2 linked regions of the Actinomadura luzonensis genome follow. The protein of the gene in region 1 interacts with the protein of each later gene in a pairwise test. Links are inferred from orthologs where the notes say so. Each region holds a gene or a part of one and is shown on either strand. Other genes may lie near its edges. The genes, in order: ligA and leuS.

The links.
Region 2: the proteins of ligA (region 1) and leuS interact in binary tests that used the Escherichia coli proteins (3 or more experiments, as listed by UniProt). The link is inferred for Actinomadura luzonensis from one-to-one orthologs.

What each region holds. Positions count from the first base shown.
Region 1 is NZ_JAKRKC020000001.1:666,158-677,030, reverse strand. Bases 5,417-8,389 are described here. They hold ligA (NAD-dependent DNA ligase LigA), read left to right. Parts: upstream 5,417-5,794; coding sequence 5,795-7,984; downstream 7,985-8,389. Other genes in these bases: MF672_RS03160 (putative bifunctional diguanylate cyclase/phosphodiesterase), read left to right, coding at 8,303-8,389; MF672_RS03170 (methionine synthase), read left to right, coding at 5,417-5,695. Also shown: MF672_RS03195 (cysteine desulfurase family protein), read left to right, coding at 1-621; MF672_RS03190 (alpha/beta hydrolase family protein), read right to left, coding at 671-1,756; MF672_RS03185 (DUF695 domain-containing protein), read right to left, coding at 1,860-2,915; tRNA 2-thiouridine(34) synthase MnmA, read left to right, coding at 2,983-4,050; MF672_RS03175 (MBL fold metallo-hydrolase), read right to left, coding at 4,047-4,679; more of MF672_RS03170, read left to right, coding at 4,703-5,416; more of MF672_RS03160, read left to right, coding at 8,390-10,384; Asp-tRNA(Asn)/Glu-tRNA(Gln) amidotransferase subunit GatC, read left to right, coding at 10,527-10,826; Asp-tRNA(Asn)/Glu-tRNA(Gln) amidotransferase subunit GatA, read left to right, coding at 10,823-10,873. UniProt on the Escherichia coli protein: DNA ligase that catalyzes the formation of phosphodiester linkages between 5'-phosphoryl and 3'-hydroxyl groups in double-stranded DNA using NAD as a coenzyme and as the energy source for the reaction.
Region 2 is NZ_JAKRKC020000001.1:6,103,857-6,114,870, reverse strand. The notes cover bases 3,629-6,742. They hold leuS (leucine--tRNA ligase), read left to right. Parts: upstream 3,629-4,002; coding sequence 4,003-6,483; downstream 6,484-6,742. Other genes in these bases: MF672_RS28905 (TIGR03557 family F420-dependent LLM class oxidoreductase), read right to left, coding at 6,480-6,742. Outside these bases: MF672_RS28925 (TRM11 family methyltransferase), read right to left, coding at 1-98; MF672_RS28920 (cytochrome P450), read left to right, coding at 317-1,558; MF672_RS28915 (hypothetical protein), read right to left, coding at 1,575-3,569; more of MF672_RS28905, read right to left, coding at 6,743-7,448; MF672_RS28900 (hypothetical protein), read right to left, coding at 7,504-7,932; MF672_RS28895 (S41 family peptidase), read left to right, coding at 8,073-11,014.

The sequences.
Region 1 (10,873 bases):
GTGCAGGCCGTCGGCCAGCTTCCGGTGTCGTTCGCCGGGTCGGGGGCCGACGCCCTCACGCTCACCGGCCACAAGGTGGGCGGCCCGATGGGGGTCGGCGCGCTGCTGCTGGCCAGAGGGCTCAACCCCGTGTCCGTGCAGCACGGCGGCGGCCAGGAGCGCGACGTGCGCTCGGGCACCCTCGACGCGCCCGCCATCGCCGGGCTAGCGGCGGCCGTCCGCGCCGCCGTCGAGCAGCAGGAGGCCCTGCGCCGCCGGCTCACCGCGTTGCGCGACGAGCTCATCGAACGGGTCCGCCAGGCCGTCCCCGACGTGGTGCTCAACGGCCACCCCACCGAACGGCTGCCGGGCAACGCGCACTTCTCCTTCCCCGGCTGCGAGGGCGACGCGCTGCTCATGCTGCTCGACGCCAAGGGCGTGGAGTGCTCCACCGGCTCGGCCTGCTCTGCGGGCGTGGCGCAGCCGTCGCACGTGCTGCTGTCCATGGGCGCCGACGCCGCCGCGGCCCGCGGCTCGCTGCGCTTCTCCCTCGGGCACACCTCCACCAGGGACGACGTGGACCGGCTGATCGAGGTGCTGCCCGCCGCCGTCGAACGCGCCCGGCGGGCGGGGCTGAGCTAGCCGGCGGCTGTCAGGCCCCGAGGTCAGGCCCCGAGGTCAGGCCCCGAGGTCAGGCTTCCGGCGTCAGGCCCCCGGCGATGTGGTCGGCGAGGGCCGGCAGCCAGTCCGGGCGGGCGTTGCCCAGCAGGTGGTCGCCGTGCGGGATCCGCAGGTACCGGCCGCGGGGCGCGCGGCGGGCCAGCGCCTCGCCGCAGGTCACGCCGGGGATGACGTCCTGGCCGCCGTCCACCACCAGCAGCGGGCAGGCGACGCGGGCGGCGAGCGCAGACAGGTCCACCCGGCCGGCGAAGGCGCGGGCCGCGTCCTCACCGCCCGCGCGCTCGGCCAGCAGCAGGCGGACGGGGTCCGGCAGGGCGGCCCAGTCGAGCCGGAAGGGGCCGCTGACGGTGGCCGCGACGGCGACGCGAGGCTCGTGCGCGGCGCTCTCCGCCGCGTAGTAGCCGCCCAGGCTCAGCCCCACCAGACCCACGCGCCGGGCGCCGAGCGCGTCCACGACCCGGGCGACGACCCGGTGGTAGTCGGCCCGGACGGTGGTGGTGGCCGCGAGCGCGCCCTGGCCGGGGCCGTCCATGGCGAGGACCGCCAGGCCCCGGCGCAGCAGGGCGGCCACCAGGTCGTGGAACTCCTCCTTGCCGGAGTCCAGGCCGGGCACCACGATCGCCACCGGGGCGCCGGCCGGGCCGCGCAGCCATCCGGCGAACTCGGGGCCCTCCACTCTGCGGGCGTCCGGGTCCAGCAGTTCCAGCGCCCGGGCCATGGCGGCGTCCGCCTCGGCGGCGGCCAGCGCGCGCTCGGGGTTCGGGCCCAGCGTGGCGAAGTGGAACCAGCGCGCCGCGACCTGGTGGTGCTCGCCCGCGGAGACGGCGCCGGCGGCCTGCCGGGCGCGGGCGAGATGGCCGCGGGCGGCCCCCATCAGGGCCTCGCCCCAGCCGTCGAGGCCGGTCAGGGCGGCGGTGACGCGCAGATACTCGTGCGGGTCCAGGCCCGCGCCGGTGGCGCGCGAGAAGTTCGCCGCCGCGAACGCGGCAACCTCCGCGCGGCCGGTCGGCGTGCTCTCGGCTGGGCCGGTCGGCGTGCCTTGCGTCGCGGGGCGTGCCGGAGGGGCGGGGGCTGCTGTCGGGGTCGGTTCGCGCATGCGGCCATATAACCGGCACGAGCCGCACCCGCTCCAACAACGCCCGCGCGCACCCGACAACCGTCGGTTGTCACCCGGGACGCCGGGCCCGCCCGCCGCGACGTCAGCTCAGGAACGGCGAGACGGCCGTCCAGGCCGGGTCGGTGGCGACGTCCACCCGGGGCTCGCCCTCCTCCCAGCTCACGATCAGCTCCTTGGCATGGATGGCCGCGTCGCCGGTCGGGTCGGCGTAGAGATGGATGACCCGCTGCCCCTCGGCGCTCAGGTGCGCGGCGAGCACCGCGTCGTCGCGCAGCTTGAGCAGGCGGGCGGCCAGCCGCTCCTCGAAGTCGCGGAGCGCGGTCAGCGACTCGCCGATCGGCAGCCCGGCCTCGTCGCGGTGCGCGTACGGCAGCGTGATCGCGATGTGCTGGTCGAACAGCGGATGGTCCACCGGGCGCAGCGGGTAGCGGGCGGTCGCGACCAGCGGCGCGCCGCCGGCCGTCTGGCCCTCCAGCAGCACCCACTCCTCCTCGTCGTAGCCGGAGGCGAGGTCGGCGACCACGGCCGGCAGGTGCGCGGCGGACACGGCGTCGATCGGCTCGAACGTCACCGCCGTGATCTCGCCCACCCACCGGGCCACGTCGTCCTCGCCGAGCAGCCAGTCGAGGGCGAGCAGCGCCGCGTCCAGGCGGACGTCCTCGTCGAGGTCGGCGAAGATCGGGTGGTAGGCGGAGACGTCCACGCGCGGCTGGTTGCGCGGCACCCGCAGGCCCAGCACGAGCTTGTCGAGGGCGAACTCGGCCCCGCCCACGTCGAGCGTCAGCTCGGCGGCCTGCGGGTTGGCCTGCCGCGACGGGTGGAACTCCCACAGCAGGTCGGCGGGCGGGGCGGCCTTGGCCCAGCGGTGCGCGAGCGGGCGCAGCTCGGCGTCGCCCGCCGAGGTCACCACCAGGGTGTGCATGGCGTTGCGGCCTGGGGCCACCTCCCACACCAGGCCGGGGTGGACGGCGGCCACCGCCGGCGCGAGCAGGTCCTCGAGGCCGCCGGTGTCGCCCGCGGCCACGAGCGCGTCGACGGCCGGTCTGCTCTCCTGCCACCACGTCCAGAATGTGGCGATACCGTCCTCGCGGGACGCGCCGCCCTCGTCCTCGGCGTCCTTGCGCCCGAATAGTCGCATGGGCTGAATCCTCGCAGACCGAGGGCGCGGTCGCGCACCTCCCGCCGGACAGTACGCTGGAACGGTCATGGGACTGCGTGTGCTTGCCGCCATGTCGGGCGGCGTCGACTCAGCCGTGGCCGCCGCGCGCATCGCCGAGGCCGGTCACGACGTCACTGGTGTCCACCTCGCCCTGTCGGCCAACCCCCAATCGCATCGCACGGGGGCGCGCGGCTGCTGCACGATCGAGGACTCCCGCGACGCGCGCCGCGCCGCCGACGTCATCGGCATCCCTTTCTACATCTGGGACATGGCCGAGCGCTTCCAGCGCGACGTGATCGAGGACTTCGTCGCCGAGTACGCGGCCGGCCGCACGCCCAACCCGTGCCTGCGGTGCAACGAGAAGATCAAGTTCGCGGCCGTGCTCGACCGGGCGCTCGCGCTCGGCTTCGACGCCGTCGCCACCGGCCACCACGCCCGGCTCGCCGACGGCGTGCTGTCCAGGAGCCCCGACCAGGGCAAGGACCAGTCGTACGTGCTGGGCGTGCTCACCCGCGAGCAGCTCGCCCACGCGATCTTCCCGCTCGGCGACTCCACCAAGGCCGAGGTGCGCGCCGAGGCCGCCAGGCGCGGCCTGACGGTCGCCGACAAGCCCGACAGCCACGACATCTGCTTCATCGCCGACGGCGACACCCGCGGCTTCCTCGCCGACCGGCTGGGCTCGGCCGAGGGCCCCATCGTCGACCAGGACGGCGCGGTCGTCGGCAGCCACCAGGGCGCCCACGGCTTCACCGTGGGGCAGCGCAAGGGCCTGCGCATCGACCGGCCCGCGCCCGACGGCCGGCCCCGCTACGTGCTGTCGATCGAGCCGGTCAGCAACACCGTCACGGTCGGCCCGCGCGCCGCGCTGGAGGTCACCACGATCACCTGCGGCCCGCCCGTCTGGAACGGCCCCGAGCACCTGCGCGCCGACCTCACCGTGCAGCTCCGGGCGCACGGCGAGGTCTACGGCTGCCGCTTCGAGGAGACCGGCGGCGGCCTGCGCGTCGAGCTCGACCGGCCCGCCACCGGGGTCGCGGCCGGCCAGGCGGCCGTGCTCTACTCCGGCGACACGGTGATCGGCTCGGCGACGATCAGGTCGGCCGGCCGGGGCTAGGCCAGGGTGACCGACTCGCCGACCGCGAGGCGGCGGATGTCGGCGCCCTGCTTGTCGGCCTCCATCTTCAGCCAGTTGTCGACCAGGGCCAGGCCGATGTCGCCGTAGAGCGCGTCGTGCGTCGAGTACGCCCGCGCCGGCCGGACCGTGCGCAGGTATTCGACGACCTCCGGCAGCTTCAGCCAGGGCGCGCCGGTCGGCACCAGGAGCGTGCCCACCTCGGCCTCCGGCACGGTGAAGGAGTCACCCGGGTAGAACACCTCGTCCTCCACCAGGAAACCGACGTTCTGCACGATCGGCACGTCGGGGTGGTTGGCGGCGTGCCACTCGCCGAACGCCCGCACCCGGAAACCGGCCGTCTCGAAGGCGTCGCCGTGCCGTACCACCTGGACCTTGGCCGGCACCTCGGACAGCTCGGCCGCCACGCCCTCGCACGTCCAGACCTCGAGGTCGGGGGAGGCGGCCGTCAGCTTGCCGACGTCCACGTGGTCCATGTGCTCGTGGGTGATGAGGACGGCGTCCGCGCCGTCGAGCACCGGGTCCCTGGTGAAGGCGCCGGGGTCGATGACGAGGACCTTGCCGTCCTTCTCCAGGCGGACGCACGCGTGGCCGTACTTCGTGAGCTGCATGCGCAAGAGCCTACGCTTGTGCCATGTCAACGTGGGAAGCCACCGGGGTCGGGTCGCATCCGGGCGACGATCATCTTGAGGCGATCAGGGTCGTGTTCGGCGAGGTGCCGGGCCTGCCGTACCTGCCGGAGCTGCCGGCCAGGGGCGTCGGCGCCGATCTCGTCGGGCGGACGGCGTCGCTGCTGGTCGACATGCCCGTCGAGGTGCAGCCGTCGGGATGGCGGCTGACCGACCGGCCGGGGCGCGACCACCAGCGGGCCGTCGACCACCTGCGGCGCGACCTCGACGGGCTGGAGGAGATCGGCCACGACTACGAGGGGCCGCTCAAGCTGCAGGTGTGCGGGCCGTGGACGCTGGCCGGCGCGGTCGAGCTGAAGTACGGCGACAAGATGCTCGCCGACGCGGGCGCGGTACGCGACCTGACGGCCTCGCTGGCGCAGGGCGTCGCCGACCACTGCGCCGAGGTGCGGCGGCGGCTGCCCGGCGTGAGCGAGATCGTGCTGCAGCTCGACGAGCCCGGCCTGCCGGGGGTGCTGGCGGGCACGGTGCCGACGGCGTCGGGGTTCGGGCGGCTGGCGGCCGTGGAGGAGTGGCGGGTGGAGGAGTCGCTGCGGCTGTTCGGCGAGCCGGTGGTGCACTGCTGCGCGCCCGGGGTGCCGTTCGGGCTGCTGCGCCGGGCGGGGGCGCGGGCGGTCTCGGTGGACGCCTCCCTGCTGCGGCGGCGCGACGAGGACGAGCTGGGCGAGCTGGTCGAGGCCGGGACCCCGCTGTTCCTCGGGGTCGTGCCGGCCACCGACACGCGGCTGCCGGACGTCGGCGTGATCGCCAAGCCGGCGGTGGAGCTGTGGCGGCGGCTCGGGTTCGCGCCCGACGCGCTGGCCGGGAAGGTCGTGCTCACGCCCGCGTGCGGGCTGGCCGGAGCCTCGCCCGCGTACGCGCGGGCGGCGCTGGCCGCCTGCCGCAAGGCCGCCCAGGTGCTCAAGGACGACCCGGCCGGCGGCATGCGCGAGGGCTGAGGCGGCTGTCAGGGGGCGCGCCGCGAGCGTGTTCTTGTCGGTGCCCGGCGGTAGCGTTTGCACAGGTCGTCGTACGCGTCGTACGGAAGGAGAGCCCGCGTGAGCCAGTCGAGCACCGAGCCCGGAGGCGTGCCCGTGGCCGCGCTCAAGCGGCATGCCGAGCTGAGCGAGCTGGTCGAGGAGGCCCGCTGGCGCTACTACGTCGAGGACCAGCCGACGGTCAGCGACGCGCAGTTCGACGAGTGGTTCCGTGAGCTGCTGGCGCTGGAGGAGGCCCATCCCTCGCTGCAGACGCCCGACTCGCCCACCCAGAAGGTGGGCGCCCCGCCCTCGGGCGACTTCGCCAAGGTGCGGCATCTGGCCAGGATGGAGAGCCTCGACAACGCCTTCACGGCCGCCGACATGGCGGCCTGGCAGGCCCGCGCCGAGCGGCTGGCCGAGGGCGACCCGGGCCCCTACCTGTGCGAGCTGAAGATCGACGGCCTGGCCATCGCGCTGGTCTACCGCGACGGCAGGCTGGAGCGCGCCGCCACCCGCGGCGACGGGCGCACCGGCGACGACGTGACGGCCAACGTGCGCACCATCAAGGGCGTCCCGCACCGGCTCACCGGCGACGACGTGCCGAGCCTGGTCGAGGTGCGCGGCGAGATCTACATCCCGGTGGAAGACTTCAAGCTGCTCAACGAGCAGCTCGTCGAGCAGGGCAAGCCGCCGTTCGCCAACCCGCGCAACTCCGCCGCGGGCACCCTGCGGCAGAAAGACCCGCGCGTCACCGCGCAGCGCCCGCTGCGCATGCTGGTGCACGGCGTCGGGGTGTGGGAGGGGGCGGCCGAGCCGCGCACCCAGTCGGGGGTCTACGAGCGGCTGCGCGCGTTCGGGCTGCCGGTCAGCGACCTCTACCGCGTGGTGCCGACGCTCACCGAGGTCAACGCGTTCATCGAGCACTACCGGGTGCACCGGCACGACCCGGCGTACGAGATCGACGGCGTCGTGGTGAAGGTCGACGACCTGCGCACGCAGCGCGAGCTGGGCTCGACCTCGCGGGCGCCGCGCTGGGCGATGGCGTTCAAGTACCCGCCGGAGGAGGTCAACACCAAGCTGCTCGACATCCAGGTGGGGGTGGGGCGCACCGGGCGGGTGACGCCGTTCGCGGTGATGGAGCCGGTGGTGGTGTCCGGGTCCACGGTCGAGCGGGCCACGCTGCACAACGCCGCGATCGTGCAGAAGAAGGGCGTGCTGATCGGCGACACGGTGGTGCTGCGCAAGGCGGGCGACGTCATCCCCGAGGTGGTGGGGCCCGTGGCGGCGCTGCGCGACGGGTCCGAGCGGGAGTTCGTCATGCCGACGCACTGCCCCGAGTGCGGCACGCTGCTGGCGTACGAGAAGGAGGGCGACGCCGACCTGCGCTGCCCCAACGCCCGGAGCTGTCCCGCGCAGATCCGTGAGCGCCTCTACTTCGCGGCCGGGCGGCGAGCCCTCGACATCGAGGGGCTCGGCTACGTCGCGGCCACCGCGCTGTCCCAGCCGCTGCCGCCGCAGGAGCCGGTGGTGCGCACCGAGGCCGACCTGTTCGACCTGACGCTGGAGCAGCTGCTGCCGATCAGGTCGGTGGTCCGCGACCAGGACTCCGGCCTGCCCAAGATCGACCCGAAGACCGGCGAGCAGAAGGTCGTCACGCTCTTCGCCAACCAGAACGCCGAGCCGAGCGCGGTCGCCCGGCTGCTCATCGAGGAGCTGGAGCGGGCCAAGCAGGTGCCGCTCGCGCAGATCCTGGTGGCGCTGACGATCCGGCACGTGGGCCCGCCCACCGCGCGCGACCTGGCGAGCGCCATGCGCTCGATCGACGCGATCATGAACGCCTCGGAGGAGGAGCTGGCCGCGGTCGAAGGCATCGGGCCGCGGGTGGCGGCGACGATCAAGGAGTGGTTCGAGGTCGACTGGCACCGGGAGATCATCGAGCGGTGGCGGGCCGCCGGGGTGCGCATGGCGGACGAGCCCGCGCCGGAGAAGGGGCCGCAGACGCTCGAAGGGCTGACGTTCGTGGTGACCGGCACGCTGGAGGGCTACACCCGCGACTCCGCCTCCGACGCGATCGCCGCGCGGGGCGGGAAGGTGGCCTCGTCGGTGTCGAAGAAGACGTCGTTCCTGGTGGCGGGGGAGAACGCGGGGTCGAAGTACGACAAGGCGGTGAGCCTCAACGTGCCGATCCTGGACGGGGCCGGGTTCGAGGTGCTGCTCAACGACGGGCCTGAGGCGGCGGCGGAGGTGGCGGTCAAACCGGAGGCATGACCGTCACCGGCGGCGGCGTCCGGGGGTGAGGGCCGTCAAGGCGGCGGGGGTCGGTGGGTTGTTGCGCGCACGGGAGGGTTGCTTGCGCGCATCCAGGGCAGGCGGATCCGCGGGCGGTGGCCTGGACGGGCGTTCACGAGGGTCGGCGAGTGGACGCCGCCGCCTCCGGGACGGGTACGGATCGGGCATGGTTTGCTACGGAGGGTGGTTTTCGGGTATATGTCCCAAAGGAGAACTACGGACCGTACGCGCTTGGTTTCGCGAAGTGGGCTGAAGGTCGTACCCTCCCATAGTGACCTAATGGGGGTTCTGTTATCGATGACTGACCCAACCGACACCCGCGACACCGGGCCACGCGTCGGCACGCCCCTCTGGGCGTTCCTCGCCGGCATCACGGTGATCGGCTTCACCGCCCTGCTCGTGGCCATGCTCAGGCTCGACGCCGCGGGGCTCGTCGCGCTGGCCCGCACCGCGCTGTTCTGGGTGCTGGTGGTCCTCGTGATCCTCGGCGAGCTGAGGCCCGTGATGGTGTCCTCCGCCGCCTCCGTGGGCGGCACGTACCCGTCCGCGATGTTCACCTTCGCCGCCCTGCTGCACTTCGGGCTGCCGGTCGCGGTGCTGCTGCAGGCCGTCGCGGTCGCCATGAACGGCGTGGTGACGCGCAAGGCCTGGCACCGGGTCATGTTCAACATCGCCCAGTCCACGCTCGCCCTCACCGCCGCGGCCGTGGTGCTCGGGGCGTTCGGCATCGTGCCGAGCCCGGCCGCGCCGTGGGAGCCCGGCGTCCCCGACCTGCTGCCGATCGCGCTGGCCGGCGTCGCGTACTTCGTCACCCGCGCCACCCTCGTCTGCGGCGCGGTCGCGCTGCACGAGCGGCGCTCGATCGTGCGCGTGCTGAAGGCCACCGCCGGGCCGCAGAGCCTGGTCTACGTCGCGTTGCTGGGCATGGCGCCCCTGGTCGTGGTGGTCATGAACCACTCGCCCGGCCTCGTGCCGCTGTTCGTCGCGCCCCTCGCGGCCGTCTACTTCACGGCCACGCTGTCCATGCGCCGCGACCATCAGGCGCTGCACGACGAGCTGACCGGCCTGCCCAACCGCAAGATGCTCATCGTGAGCACCGAGGAGGCGCTGGCCGAGGCCCGCCAGGACGAGCGGGTCGGCCTGTTCCTCCTCGACCTCGACCGGTTCAAGGAGGTCAACGACACGATGGGCCACCCGGTGGGCGACCGGCTGCTGCAGCTCGTCGCGCACCGGCTGACCCACTCGGTGCGGCCCGGCGACGTGGTGGCCCGGCTCGGCGGCGACGAGTTCGCCGTCCTGCTGCCCTCGATCCGCGACACCCACGCGGCCCGCGAGGTGGCGGCCCGGCTGCGCGCCGCGCTGACCGAGCCGGTGCGCCTGGAGGGCATGACGTTCGACGTCGACGCCTCGGTCGGCATCGCGCTCTACCCCGACCACGCCCCCGACTTCGAGCTGCTGCTCCAGCGCGCGGACGTGGCGATGTACCTGGCCAAGGAGGGCCGCACCGGCGTCGAGCTGTACCAGCCGGACAAGGACCGCAACTCGCCGGAGCGGCTGACGTTACTCGGCGACCTGCGCCGCGCCATCGACGGCGGTGAGCTGTCGCTGCACTACCAGCCCAAGGTCGGGCTGGGCGACGGCGCGGTGCGGGGCGTGGAGGCGCTGCTGCGCTGGCGGCACCCGGTGCACGGCACGATCCCGCCGTCGGAGTTCGTGCCGCTGGCGGAGCAGTCTTACCTGATGCGGCAGCTCACGGCGTACGTGATCGAGGAGGCGCTGGCGCAGACCGCTCGCTGGTGGCGGGCCGGGCTGCGGGTGCAGGTCTCGGTCAACATCTCCGCCCGCGACCTGCTCGACTCGGCGCTGCCCGAGCGGCTGGAGGTCGGCCTGGCCCGCTACGGGCTGCCGCCCTCGGCCATCCAGCTCGAGGTGACCGAGCGCATCCTGACCGGCGACCAGGCGTACACGCAGGAGACCATCAAGGCGCTCGCCACGCTGGGCGTGCCGCTGTCGCTCGACGACTTCGGCACCGGCTACTCCTCCCTCATCCGGCTCCAGCGGCTGGCGGTGTCCGAGGTGAAGATCGACGCCTCGTTCGTCCGCCGGATCGCCGCCTCCGAGGACGACGACCGGATCGTGCGCTCGATCGTCGACCTGGTGCGCTCGCTCGGGCTGCGTTCGGTGGCCGAGGGCGTCGAGTCCGACGACGTCGCGATGCGGCTCGCCGAGATGGGCTGCGACGTGGGGCAGGGCTGGCTGTTCGGCGAGCCGATGCCGCCCGCGGAGGTCACCGAGTGGCTGCGCGAGCACGCCGGCGTCGAGGAGAGCCGGCACGCGGCCGAGTACGGCTACCAGCCCGAGGTCACCCATACCGCCTGACGCGACCCTCGCCTCCGTGGGAGCGCTTCCACGGGACGCGCGCCGCATGTTGCCAGTGGGTTAATGGTTCGGGTGCGCTGCGTCAAGCCCCCTAGGATGGCAGTGTCCAAAGACTCCATCCACGAAACGGGTTCAACGACTCATGTCCGCCATAACCCGCGACGAGGTCGCACACCTGGCCCGGTTGTCCAGGCTGGCGCTCACGGACGACGAGCTCGACCACTACGCCACCCAGCTCGATGCCATCATCGAGTCGGTCGCGAAGGTGGCCGAGGTCGCCGCCGAGGACGTGCCGCCTTCGTCGCACGCGCTCCCGCTCACCAATGTCTTCCGTGCCGACGAGGTGCGCCCGTCCCTGACCCCCGAGCAGGCGCTGTCCGGCGCCCCCGCCGTCGAGGACGACCGCTTCCAGGTGCCGCGCATCCTCGGGGAGGAGGCATGAGCCTGATCCGCAAGACCGCCGCCGAGCTGGGGGCGATGATCGCCGGG
Region 2 (11,014 bases), 5.4 Mb from region 1 along the record:
CGCATCCCGCGCACCACGCCCGCGCCCGAACGCCGGATCTCCGTGGCCACCAGGGGTTCGATGCCGTGCACCGCCCTGGCCACGGCAAAAGTATGCACGTGTCCTTCTCCCACGTCGCGACCCGGGACGGCGGCAGCTCAGCCGTCCCGCATCGCCGGCGGTGGGTGCTCCGCGACCCGCCGGCGGATCGCTAGCCGAGGTGGAAGAAGTACGAGTACATGATGAGGGCATCCTAGCCGCGATCCCCGGCGCGCACGTACGTACGCCGTACGTAAGAACCATTGACGTAAGTGGCCACTTTTCGAATGATGGCCTCATGAGCGTCCTCGACTTCGACCTGTCGGACCGCGACTTCTGGGCCCGGCCCCCTCAGGAGCGCGAGCAGGCCTTCGACCGCCTGCGTGCCCGCGAGACCCCCGCGTTCTTCGAGGAGATGGACGTCGGCATCGCGCCCAAGGGCCCCGGCTACTACGCCCTGGTCAGGCATGCCGACATCCTGGAGGCCAGCCGCAACCCCGAGGTCTTCTGCTCGGGCGACGGCGGCGCCACCGGCATCCCCGACATGCCCGCGGAGTTCGCCGAGTACTTCGGGTCGATGATCAACATGGACGACCCGCGGCACGCCCGGCTGCGCCGGATCGTCTCCCGGGCCTTCACCCCGAAGATGATCAAGCAGTTCGAGGCGGACGTCGAGTCCGCTGCCACCGACATCGTCGACGACCTGCTGGCCAAGGGCTCCGGCGTCGACTTCGTCACCGAGGTGGCCGCCCGGCTCCCGCTGAAGATCATCTGCGACATGATGGGCATCCCCGAGCGCGACTACCGGTTCGTCTTCGACCGCTCGAACATCATCCTCGGCGGCTTCGACCCCGAGTACGCCGGCGACGACCTCGAACAGATCGCCACCCGCCTGCTCACCGCCGGCATGGAGCTGCAGCAGCTCGTGCAGGACCTCGCCGCCCACCGCGCCGACCACCCCACGGCCGACCTCACCTCCGCCCTGGTCAACGCCAACATCGACGGCGAGCGGCTGACCATGCAGGAGCTCGGCTCGTTCTTCATCCTGCTGGTCGTGGCCGGCAACGAGACCACCAGGAACGCCATCTCCGCCGGGCTGCGCCTGCTCACCGACCACCCCGACCAGCGCGCGCTCTGGCTGGAGGACCTCGACGGCCGCGCCCCCGGGGCCGTCGAGGAGATCGTCCGGCTGGCCGCGCCGGTCAACTTCATGCGCCGCAAGGTCACCCGCGACTTCGAGATGAACGGCAACCTCTACCGCAAGGGCGAGAAGGCCGTGCTGTTCTACTGGGCGGCCAACCGGGACGCCTCCGTGTTCGCCGACCCGTACCGCTTCGACATCACCCGCCACCCCAACCCGCACGTCGGCTTCGGCGGGCCGGGGCCGCACTTCTGCCTGGGCGCGCACCTGGCCCGCCGGGAGATCACGGTCATGTTCCGCGAGCTGCTGCGCCGCGTCCCCGGGATCGAGGCCGGCGAGCCGGACCGGCTGCACTCCTCGTTCATCAACGGCATCAAGCACATGGAGTGCAGCTTCTAGGGCCGTTCGCCGGTCGCTAGGACTGCGCCGACAGCCTCATCTGGTTCATCACGACGCGGATGTCGGGCAGGAGCTGCTTGCTCTCGCCCGGGATCGACACGTAGACGATGGCGGGCACGCTGCCGCCGGTGTTGACCGCCATCACCACGATCGTGGCCTTGTCGGTGCTCGACGTCAGCTCGTAGGCGATCAGCCGCCCGGTCTGGGCGCCGACCTTGATCGCCTGCTGGGCGCTCTTGCGGACCTTGTTGTCGGCCGGGAAGAACTTCTTGCGGGCGTCCAGCACCACCTGCTTGATCACCGGCTCCAGGTCGTCCTGGTCGTAGAGCGAGGCCAGCCGCTGCGGCAGCGGGCCCGACATGATCATGGCGGACTTGTCGTCGGCGACCGGGACGTACTGGCGGGTGTCGTAGCCGTAGGTGGCCTTGACCGTGGTGCGCTGGTCGAGCTGCCAGGTGCCGCCGAGGCGCGGCAGCGAGATGCCGGCCGCCGCGTCCGGCACCCGGCCGATCACCGGGGAGGCCTTGCCCGGGTACTTCGGCAGGCCGCCGATCGTCGTCGAGGACTTGGCCGTGCTCGGCTTGGCCGAGGACGTCGGCGCGGCCGCGACGGCGGTGCTCGCCGGGTCCTCGCCGGCCAGCGGCCCGGCCAGGAACGCCCACAGCAGCGCCGCCACCAGCGCGACCGCCACCGAGCCGCCGAGCGCGTAGATCCAGACGGGCTTGCCCTGGTCGTCGTCGTCGTCCAGCGACTCCTGGTCGCCCATGGCCTGGTAGTTGTCGCCGAAGACGGTGTTCCAGAGCTCCTGCTGGCGCTCGGGCGGCGGGGTGCGGGAGCCGCTGATCTGGCCCGCCGTCACGAACCGGTTCTCCGGGTCGGAAGGGTCGCGGCTCAGCTTCGAGCCGGGGCGGGGCGCGCCCGGCGGCAGGTTGGCCGGGTCGTCGGCGGGCGGTCCCTGCGGGGGCGTCGGCGGGGTGCCGATGTGGGTGGAGTCCATGGGGGTGCTGGGGACCGCGCGATCGTTCAGGAGGTTGTCGGCGTGCTGGGCGTAGGTGATCGTCCGCTCCTCGGACGGGTGCGGCGCCGGGGCGTTCGGGGGCGCGTGGGGCCCGGCGTGAGGCCCGGGATGGGGCCCGGCATGAGGACCGGCGTGGGGCCCGGCCGCGGCGGCGGCCTGGGGCGGCGCGGCGTGGTCGAACGGGCGCTGCTCCGGGGGCTCGCCGGGGCTCTGCGGGCTCTGGGGGTTCTGGGGGCTTTGGGGGCTTTGGGGGCGGGGCGGCCAGGGGGCGGGGCTCGACAGGTTGGCCCACGCGCCGGGGGACGGGGTCGGCGGCTGCTGCCAGGCGGGGACCGGGTCGGGGACGCGGTGCTGCCCGTTGGCGCCGGGGTCGCCCGGCCAGGACGCGGCGCCGTTGCCCGGGTGCGTGCCGTTGGCGGCGTGGGCGCCGCTGCCGGGGTGCGTGCCGTTGGCGACGGGTGTTCCGTTCGCCTGGTGCGTCCCGTGCGAGGGGTTCGCGCCGTTCATGGGGTTCGCGCCGTTCGCGCTGCTTCCGGAGTGCGCGCCGTCGCGGCGCGGCGGCTCGGGCCAGCCGGAGTCCGGACGGGGCGGCTCCGGCCAGGAGGGCCCCGGCTCCGGCGCGCCGAAGGACTGCGGCGCCCCGCCGCGACGCCCGTCACCACCAGGACCCCCGGACATGCCAGGACCCCCGGACATGCCAGGACCCCCGGGACCACCGGGACCGTTCGGGCGGCCGGACGCGCCGCCGGGGCCGGACGGGCGGGGCGGCTCGGGCCAGGAGGCGTCCGGGCGGGGCGGCTCCGGCCAGGCCGGGTCGTGGCCCGCGGGCCGGGTGACCTCGGGCCACGACATGGGGATGTCGGCCGCGGGCGTGCTGGCCCAGGAGGGGGAGGGGTCCTGCTCGGACGGCGTGCTGGCCCACGACGGTGTCTCCCGGCGTGGCGCCTCCGGCCAGGACGGGGGCAGGTGTGGTCCGGAGTTATCCGTTGCCATGGCTGCCGGTCCTCCCGAAGTTCTGTCCGGATCAACCCTTATATCCGGATTTGACGTACCAGGCATGATCTCATGGGATTTTCCAAGAGATGCGGGTGCTTCCGCAGCGAAACGAGCGAAGCCGTGCGGATCCGTGGGCGGGTCCTGCAACGGCAGGCCGTCCCCCGGTCGATCGGGCTCAGCAGGGTACACCACGGCGATAAGGGTAATCTTCTGGGACGAATGAGGTCACAACGGATACATCACCATCAGGTCTCGTCGAGCCTGAAGCGTCCATTGTGCCTGCACGCGTCGATCGTCCGCCTGCATTCAGCCGAAGAGGTGCGCTAGGCTTGACACATGCGTTCCGCGACCCTGCTTCTTAGCGGGCCGCGACGGCCCTGAGATCTCGCCGTCGCGGCTACCCCTCGTTGTCTGTACGGGGGGTTTTCTTATGGGTCCGAGTCAAGCCAGAAGGACAGTAGCCGTGAGTGAGTACGACCCGCAGGCACTGCAGGCCAAGTGGCTGCAGCGCTGGGAGGAGCAGGAGCCCTACCGGGCGAGCGAAGACCCCGCCGACCCCCGCGAGCGGCGCTACATGCTCGACATGTTCCCCTACCCGTCGGGCGACCTGCACATGGGTCACGGTGAGGTCTTCGCGCTGGGCGACGTGGTCGCGCGCTACTGGATGCAGAAGGGCTACAACGTCCTGCATCCCATCGGCTGGGACTCCTTCGGCCTGCCCGCCGAGAACGCCGCCATCAAGCGCAACGCCCACCCGGCGGAGTGGACCTACGCCAACATCGACACGCAGGCCAACTCCTTCAAGCGCTACGCGATCTCCTTCGACTGGTCGCGCCGCCTGCACACCAGCGACCCCGACTACTACCGCTGGAACCAGTGGCTGTTCATCCGCTTCTTCGAGCGCGGCCTGGCCTACCGCAAGGGCGGCCTGGTCAACTGGTGCCCCAATGACCAGACCGTGCTGGCCAACGAGCAGGTCGTGGCCGGCCGGTGCGAGCGCTGCGGCGCCGACGTCATCCGCCGCGAGCTGACGCAGTGGTACTTCAAGATCACTGACTACGCGCAGCGCCTGCTGGACGACATGGCCCAGCTCGACGGCTGGCCCGAGCGCCTGCTGACCATGCAGCGCAACTGGATCGGCCGCTCCGAGGGCGCCGACGTGCTGTTCGAGATCGAGGGCCGCGACGAGCCGGTCCACGTCTACACCACGCGCCCCGACACCCTGTACGGCGCCACGTTCTTCGTCGTCGCCGCCGACGCCGCGCTGGCCGACGAGATCGTCACCGACGAGCAGCGGCCCGCGTTCGAGGCCTACCGCGCCGAGGTCGCCCGGCTGAGCGACATCGAGCGCCTGGCCACCGACAAGGAGAAGACCGGCGTCTTCCTGGGCCGCCACGCGATCAACCCGGTCAGCGGCGAGCGCATCCCGGTCTGGGCGGCCGACTACGTGCTGTCCGACTACGGCCACGGCGCCATCATGGCGGTGCCCGCCCACGACCAGCGCGACCTCGACTTCGCGCGCAGGTTCGACCTGCCGGTCAAGGTCGTCGTGCACACCGGCCTGGCCGACCCCGGCGAGACCGGCGAGGCCACGCCCGGCGAGGGCACCCTGGTCAACTCCGGCCCGCTGGACGGCCTGACCAAGACCGAGGCCATCTCCAGGATCATCGAGATCCTGGAGAAGGAGGGCAGGGGCGCCGGCGCGGTCAACTACCGGCTGCGCGACTGGCTGCTGTCGCGCCAGCGCTACTGGGGCACGCCGATCCCGATCATCCACTGCCTCGACTGCGGCGAGGTCCCCGTCCCCGACGACCAGCTGCCCGTCACACTGCCCGACCTGCGCGGCGAGGCGCTGGCGCCCAAGGGCGTGTCGCCGCTGGCCAGCGCCACCGACTGGGTCAACGTCGAGTGCCCCAAGTGCGGCGGCCGCGCCCAGCGCGACACCGACACCATGGACACCTTCGTCGACTCCTCCTGGTACTTCCTGCGCTACTGCTCGCCGGGCTACACCGACGGCCCGTTCGACCCCGAGCAGGTGCGCAAGTGGGGCCCGATCGACCAGTACGTCGGCGGCATCGAGCACGCCGTGCTGCACCTGCTGTACTCGCGCTTCTTCACCAAGGTCCTGCACGACATGGGCCTGCTCGACTTCACCGAGCCCTTCCTGCGCATGCTGAACCAGGGCCAGGTGATCAACGGCGGCAAGGCCATGTCGAAGTCGCTGGGCAACGGCGTCGACCTGGGCCGGCAGATCGACGAGTACGGCGTGGACGCCGTGCGCCTGACCATGGTGTTCGCCGGCCCGCCTGAGGACGACATCGACTGGGCCGACGTCTCGCCGGCCGCCTCGCAGAAGTTCCTGGCGCGGGCGCTGCGGGTGATGTCGGAGGTCACCAGCGAGCCGGGCGTCGCGTTCGAGACCGGCGACGCCGAGCTGCGCAAGGTGACCCACCGCACCATCGACGAGGTCACCAAGCTGATCGAGGGCCAGCGCTTCAACGTGGCGGTGGCCCGCATGATGGAGCTGACCTCCGCGGCGCGCAAGGCCATCGACTCGGGCCGCGGCCCGGCCGACCCGGCGGTGCGCGAGGCCGCCGAGACGCTGGCGGTCCTGCTGTCGCTGGTGGCCCCGTACACCGCCGAGGAGGGCTGGGAGCGGCTGGGCCGCACCGGTCCTGTCGCCTTCGCCGGCTGGCCGGTCGCCGACCCCGCGCTGCTGGTGCAGGAGTCGGTCACCTGCGTCGTGCAGGTGGCGGGCAAGGTCCGCGACCGCCTGGAGGTGCCGCCCGGCATCTCCGAGGAGGAACTGCGGGCGCTGGCCCTGGCCTCGGAGAAGGTCTCGGCCTACCTGTCCGGCATGCCGCGCAAGGTGATCGTCCGGGCGCCCAAGCTGGTCAACATCGTTCCCTAGAGCGAGCGCAGCGCCGGCAGGAGCTCCTTCTCGGCCCAGCCGAAGAAGGGCTCCTGCTGGTCGTGGCCGACCTGCACCAGCGCCACGTGCGTGTAGCCGGCGTCGGCGAACTTCTTGACCGACTGCACGACGGCGTCCACGTCGTCGCCGCACGGCACGCTCTGCGCGACGTCGTCGGGCCGGACGGTGGTGGCCGCGGCGGCGAAGTTGACCGGGCCGGGCAGCTCGGCCATGACCTTCCAGCCGCCGACCGCCGACCAGCGCCACAGCTCGTGGGCGCGCTGCTTGGCGGCCTCGGCGTCGGTGCCGTAGGAGAGGGCGAGCTGGCCGTAGACCGGCTTGCCCTGCCCGCCGGCGGCGTTGAACTGCTGGACGACCTCCGGCATCGGGTCGTTGATCACGAGCACGTCGCCGAGCTCGGCGGCCAGCTCGGCCGACTGCCCGCCGGACGCGGCGATGCCGATCGGCACCTGCTCGTCGGGCAGGTCGTAGAGCTTGGCCGAGTCGACGTCGAAGAACTCGCCCTGGTAGGTGACGTAGTCGCCGCCGAACAGCTCCCTGATGATCTTGACGGCCTCGGCGAACATGCGGTGCCTGGTGTCCACCGGCGGCCACCCCTCGCCGATGACGTGCTCGTTGAGGTTCTCGCCCGCGCCGAGGCCGAGGGTGAACCTGCCCTGGCTCAGCACGCCCATCGTGGCCGCCTTCTGCGCCACGACGGCCGGGTGGTAGCGCATGATGGGGCAGGTCACGTACGTCATGAGCGGGATGCGCTCGGTGGCCTGGGCCACGGCGCCGAGCACCGACCAGCAGTAGGGCGAGTGGCCCATCTCCTCGACCCACGGGAAGTAGTGGTCGGAGATGACGGCGTAGTCGAAGCCGATGCGCTCGGCCGCCGCCGCGTAGTCGACCAGCTCGCGGGCCGGCGTCTGTTCCGACATCAAGGTGTAGCCGATCTGTACCATGTGTCACGGCTACCCGTGTATGTCCTATTTAGTGCCGTACCAGCGGAGATCCTCGTCAGCGCTCGCCGCGCCGGCCCAGCTCCTCCAGGACCAGCCCGAGCCCGATGCCCAGCAGCCAGACGTCCTTGGCCACGCCCAGCCCCTGCGGCGTCGGCCGGAGGCTGTGCTCGCGCCGCATGCCCGGCGTCCTGAGATAGAGCCCGACCAGCCCGCCCGCGAACCCGGTCAGCGCCGCCCCGGCCACCAGCGACGGCACGAACGGCACCAGCAGCGCGACGCCGAGCGCCGTCTGGGCCCGCGACAGCAGCCGGGCGAACTCGACGGGATCCATCCTGCCGAGGAACGGATAGGCGCCGCAGGCCATGCCGTGCAGGCCGGCGGCGCGCTCCTCGTCGGCGCCGAGCATCTCGATCCCCGAGTTCAGGACGATGGCGGCGGCGGCCAGCCGCGGCGGAAGCTGGTGGGCGCGGGCGAAGATCCTCATGGTTCCTCCGAAATCGGTTATCCGGCCCTCTTCCCCCGCAAGTCCGGCACACCCCGTTCTTGGGCGTTCCGGGTACGCGGCAGGTCCGCCAGGAGGAGAATTCTTGGGCTGCGCTTGGTGACGCGCATTAATGTGCAGCTGTGACAAATGGCGCTTACCTCAGATATCCGCATCTTCACGGTGACCTGGTCACCTTCGTCGCCGACGACGACGTCTGGCTGGCCCCCCTCGACGGCGGACGGGCCTGGCGCTTCACCGCCGACCGCGTCCCGGTCAGCGACCCGCGGTTCTCGCCCGACGGCACCCGCATCGCGTGGACCAGCAGCAGGGAAGGCGCCCCCGAGGTCTTCGCGGCCGAGGTGGACGGGCCGGAAGGCGAGCGGCTGACCTTCTGGGGCAGCGCCACCACCCGGGTGCGCGGCTGGAGCGCGGACGGCGGCGTGCTGGCCGTCAGCGCGACCGGGCAGGGCTCGCGCAGCCGCACTTGGGCGTACGCGGTGCCGCTCGACGCCGGGCCCGCGACCCGGCTGCCGTACGGCTGGGTCAGCGACGTCGCCGTCAGCGGCGACCGCGTCGCGACCGTCTCGCCCATGTGGCGCGAGCCGTCGCAGTGGAAGCGCTACCGCGGCGGCACCGCCGGCAAGATCTGGGTGGACGCCGACGGCGACGGCGAGTTCGCCCGGCTGTTCGCCGACAGCACCGCGCAGTACTGGGCCGTCAACTGGATCGGCGACCGGCTGGTCTTCCTGGCCGACCCCGACGGCACGGGCAACCTCTACTCGGTCCTGCCCGACGGCTCCGACCTGCGCCGGCACAGCGGGCACGAGGAGTTCTACGCCCGGCACGCGACCGGCGACGGGCAGCGCGTCGTCTACAGCCACGCCGGCGACCTGTGGCTGCTGGAGAGCCTGGACGCCGAGCCGCGCCCGCTCGACATCCGGCTCGGCGGCCCGCGTCCCGGCCGGGCCTCGCGGCCGGCGCCGCTGCGGGTGGGGGCGTACGCGCCGGACACCACCGGCCGGGCCAGCGTCGTCGAGATCCGCGGCACCGCCCACTGGATGCCGCACCGCGACGGCCCCGCCGGCACGCTGCGCGCCGAGCCCGGCGTGCGCGTCCGCCTGCCGCGCGTGCTGAACGCCGACGGGCACGCCATCTGGGTCTCCGACGCCGGCGGCGAGGAAGGGCTGGAGATCGGCACGCCCGGCGGCGAGGTCCGCACGCTGGCGGCCGGGCAGCTCGGCCGGGTGCTGGAGCTGGAGGCCGCGCCCGACGGCAAGCACGCCGCCGTCGCCACCCACGACGGGCGGCTGCTCGTCGTGGACCTGGAGTCGGGCAACCTGCGCGAGCTGGACCGCACCAGCCAGGGCGACCTCAGCGGGCTGACGTTCTCGCCCGACTCCTCGTGGCTGGCCTGGGTGCACCCGCACGACGAGCCGCTGTCGCAGATCAGGATGGGACGGGTGGACGGCACCTCGGTCATCGACGTGACCCCGGTCCGTTTCGCCGACTACGACCCGATGTTCACCAGGGACGGCAAGCACCTGGCCTTCCTGTCGGTGCGCACCTTCGACCCCGTCTACGACGCCCACGTCTTCGACATGTCCTTCCCGCAGGGCTGCAAGCCCTACCTGGTGCCGCTCAAGGCCGACACGCCCTCGCCGTTCGACCCCTCGCTGCAGGGCCGCGGCTTCAACGGCGAGGACGACAAGGCGGGCGGCGGCAAGGACGACAAGAAGGACGACACGCCGCCGCGCACCGAGGTGGACCCCGAAGGGCTGGGCTCGCGCGTGGTGCCCGTGCCGGTGCCTGCCGGCCGCTACGGCAACCTGCGCACCGCCAAGGACGCCCTGCTGTGGCTGCGCTACCCGCTGGCCGGCCAGCTCGGCGACGGCAGCGACGCGCCGTACGAGGTGGTGCTGGAACGCTACGACCTCAAAAAGCGCGCCAAGAGCGAGCTGGGCAAGGAGATCCGCTCGTTCGAGGTCAGCGGCGACGGCACCCGCCTGGTCACCAACGGCAAGAACGGCCTGCAGACCCGCGCCGCGTCCGAGGGCGACGAGGTCGTCACCGTCGACCTCGACCGCGTCGCGGTGCGCGTCGACCCCGTCGCCGAGTGGCGGCAGGGCTTCCGCGAGGCCGGCCGGCTCATGCGCGACCACTACTGGCGCGAGGACATGAACGGCGTCGACTGGCAGGCCGTCCTCGACCGGTACGAACCGCTCGTCGCGCGCATCGGCACCCATGCCGAGCTGATCGACCTCCTCTGGGAGACGCAGGGCGAGCTGGGCACCTCCCACGCCTACGCCATCGGCCCCGGCGGCGGCCCCGACCCGCGCCGCCGGCAGGGCCTGCTCGGCGCCGACCTCGCCAAGGACGCCGACGGCGTGTGGCGGGTCGAGCGCATCCTGGCCGGCGAGTCCTCCGACCACGAGGCCCGCTCGCCGCTGCTCGCCCCCGGCGTCGCCGTCCGCCCCGGGGACGCGATCGTCGCCGTGGGCGGTCGGCCCGTGGACCCGGTGCGCGGCCCCGCCGCCCTGCTGGCCGGCACCGCGGACCAGCCCGTCGAGCTGACCGTCCGGCCGGGCTCCGGCGGCGAGACGCGCCGCGTCGTGGTCAAGCCGCTCGCCGACGAGACCGCGCTGCGCTACCACGACTGGGTGGAGAGCCGGCGGGCGCACGTCCGCGAGGCGTCCGGGGGGCGGCTCGGCTACCTGCACGTGCCCGACATGGTGGCCTCCGGCTGGGCGCAGTTCCACCGCGACCTGCGCACCGAGATGGCCTACGACGGCCTCGTCGTGGACCTCCGCGACAACAGCGGCGGCCACCTGTCGGAGCTGGTGCTGGAGAAGCTGGGGCGCAAGGTCACCGGCTGGGTGCGGGCGCGCGGGTTCGAGCCGCGCCGCTACCCGGCCGACTCGCCGCGCGGGCCGGTCGTCGCCGTCACGGACGAGTTCGCCGGCTCCGACGGGGACATCGTGAGCGCCGGGATCAAGAACCGCGGCCTCGGCCCCCTCGTCGGCACCCGGACGTGGGGCGGCGTGATCGGCATCGACTCCCGGTACCAGCTGGTGGACGGGACGCG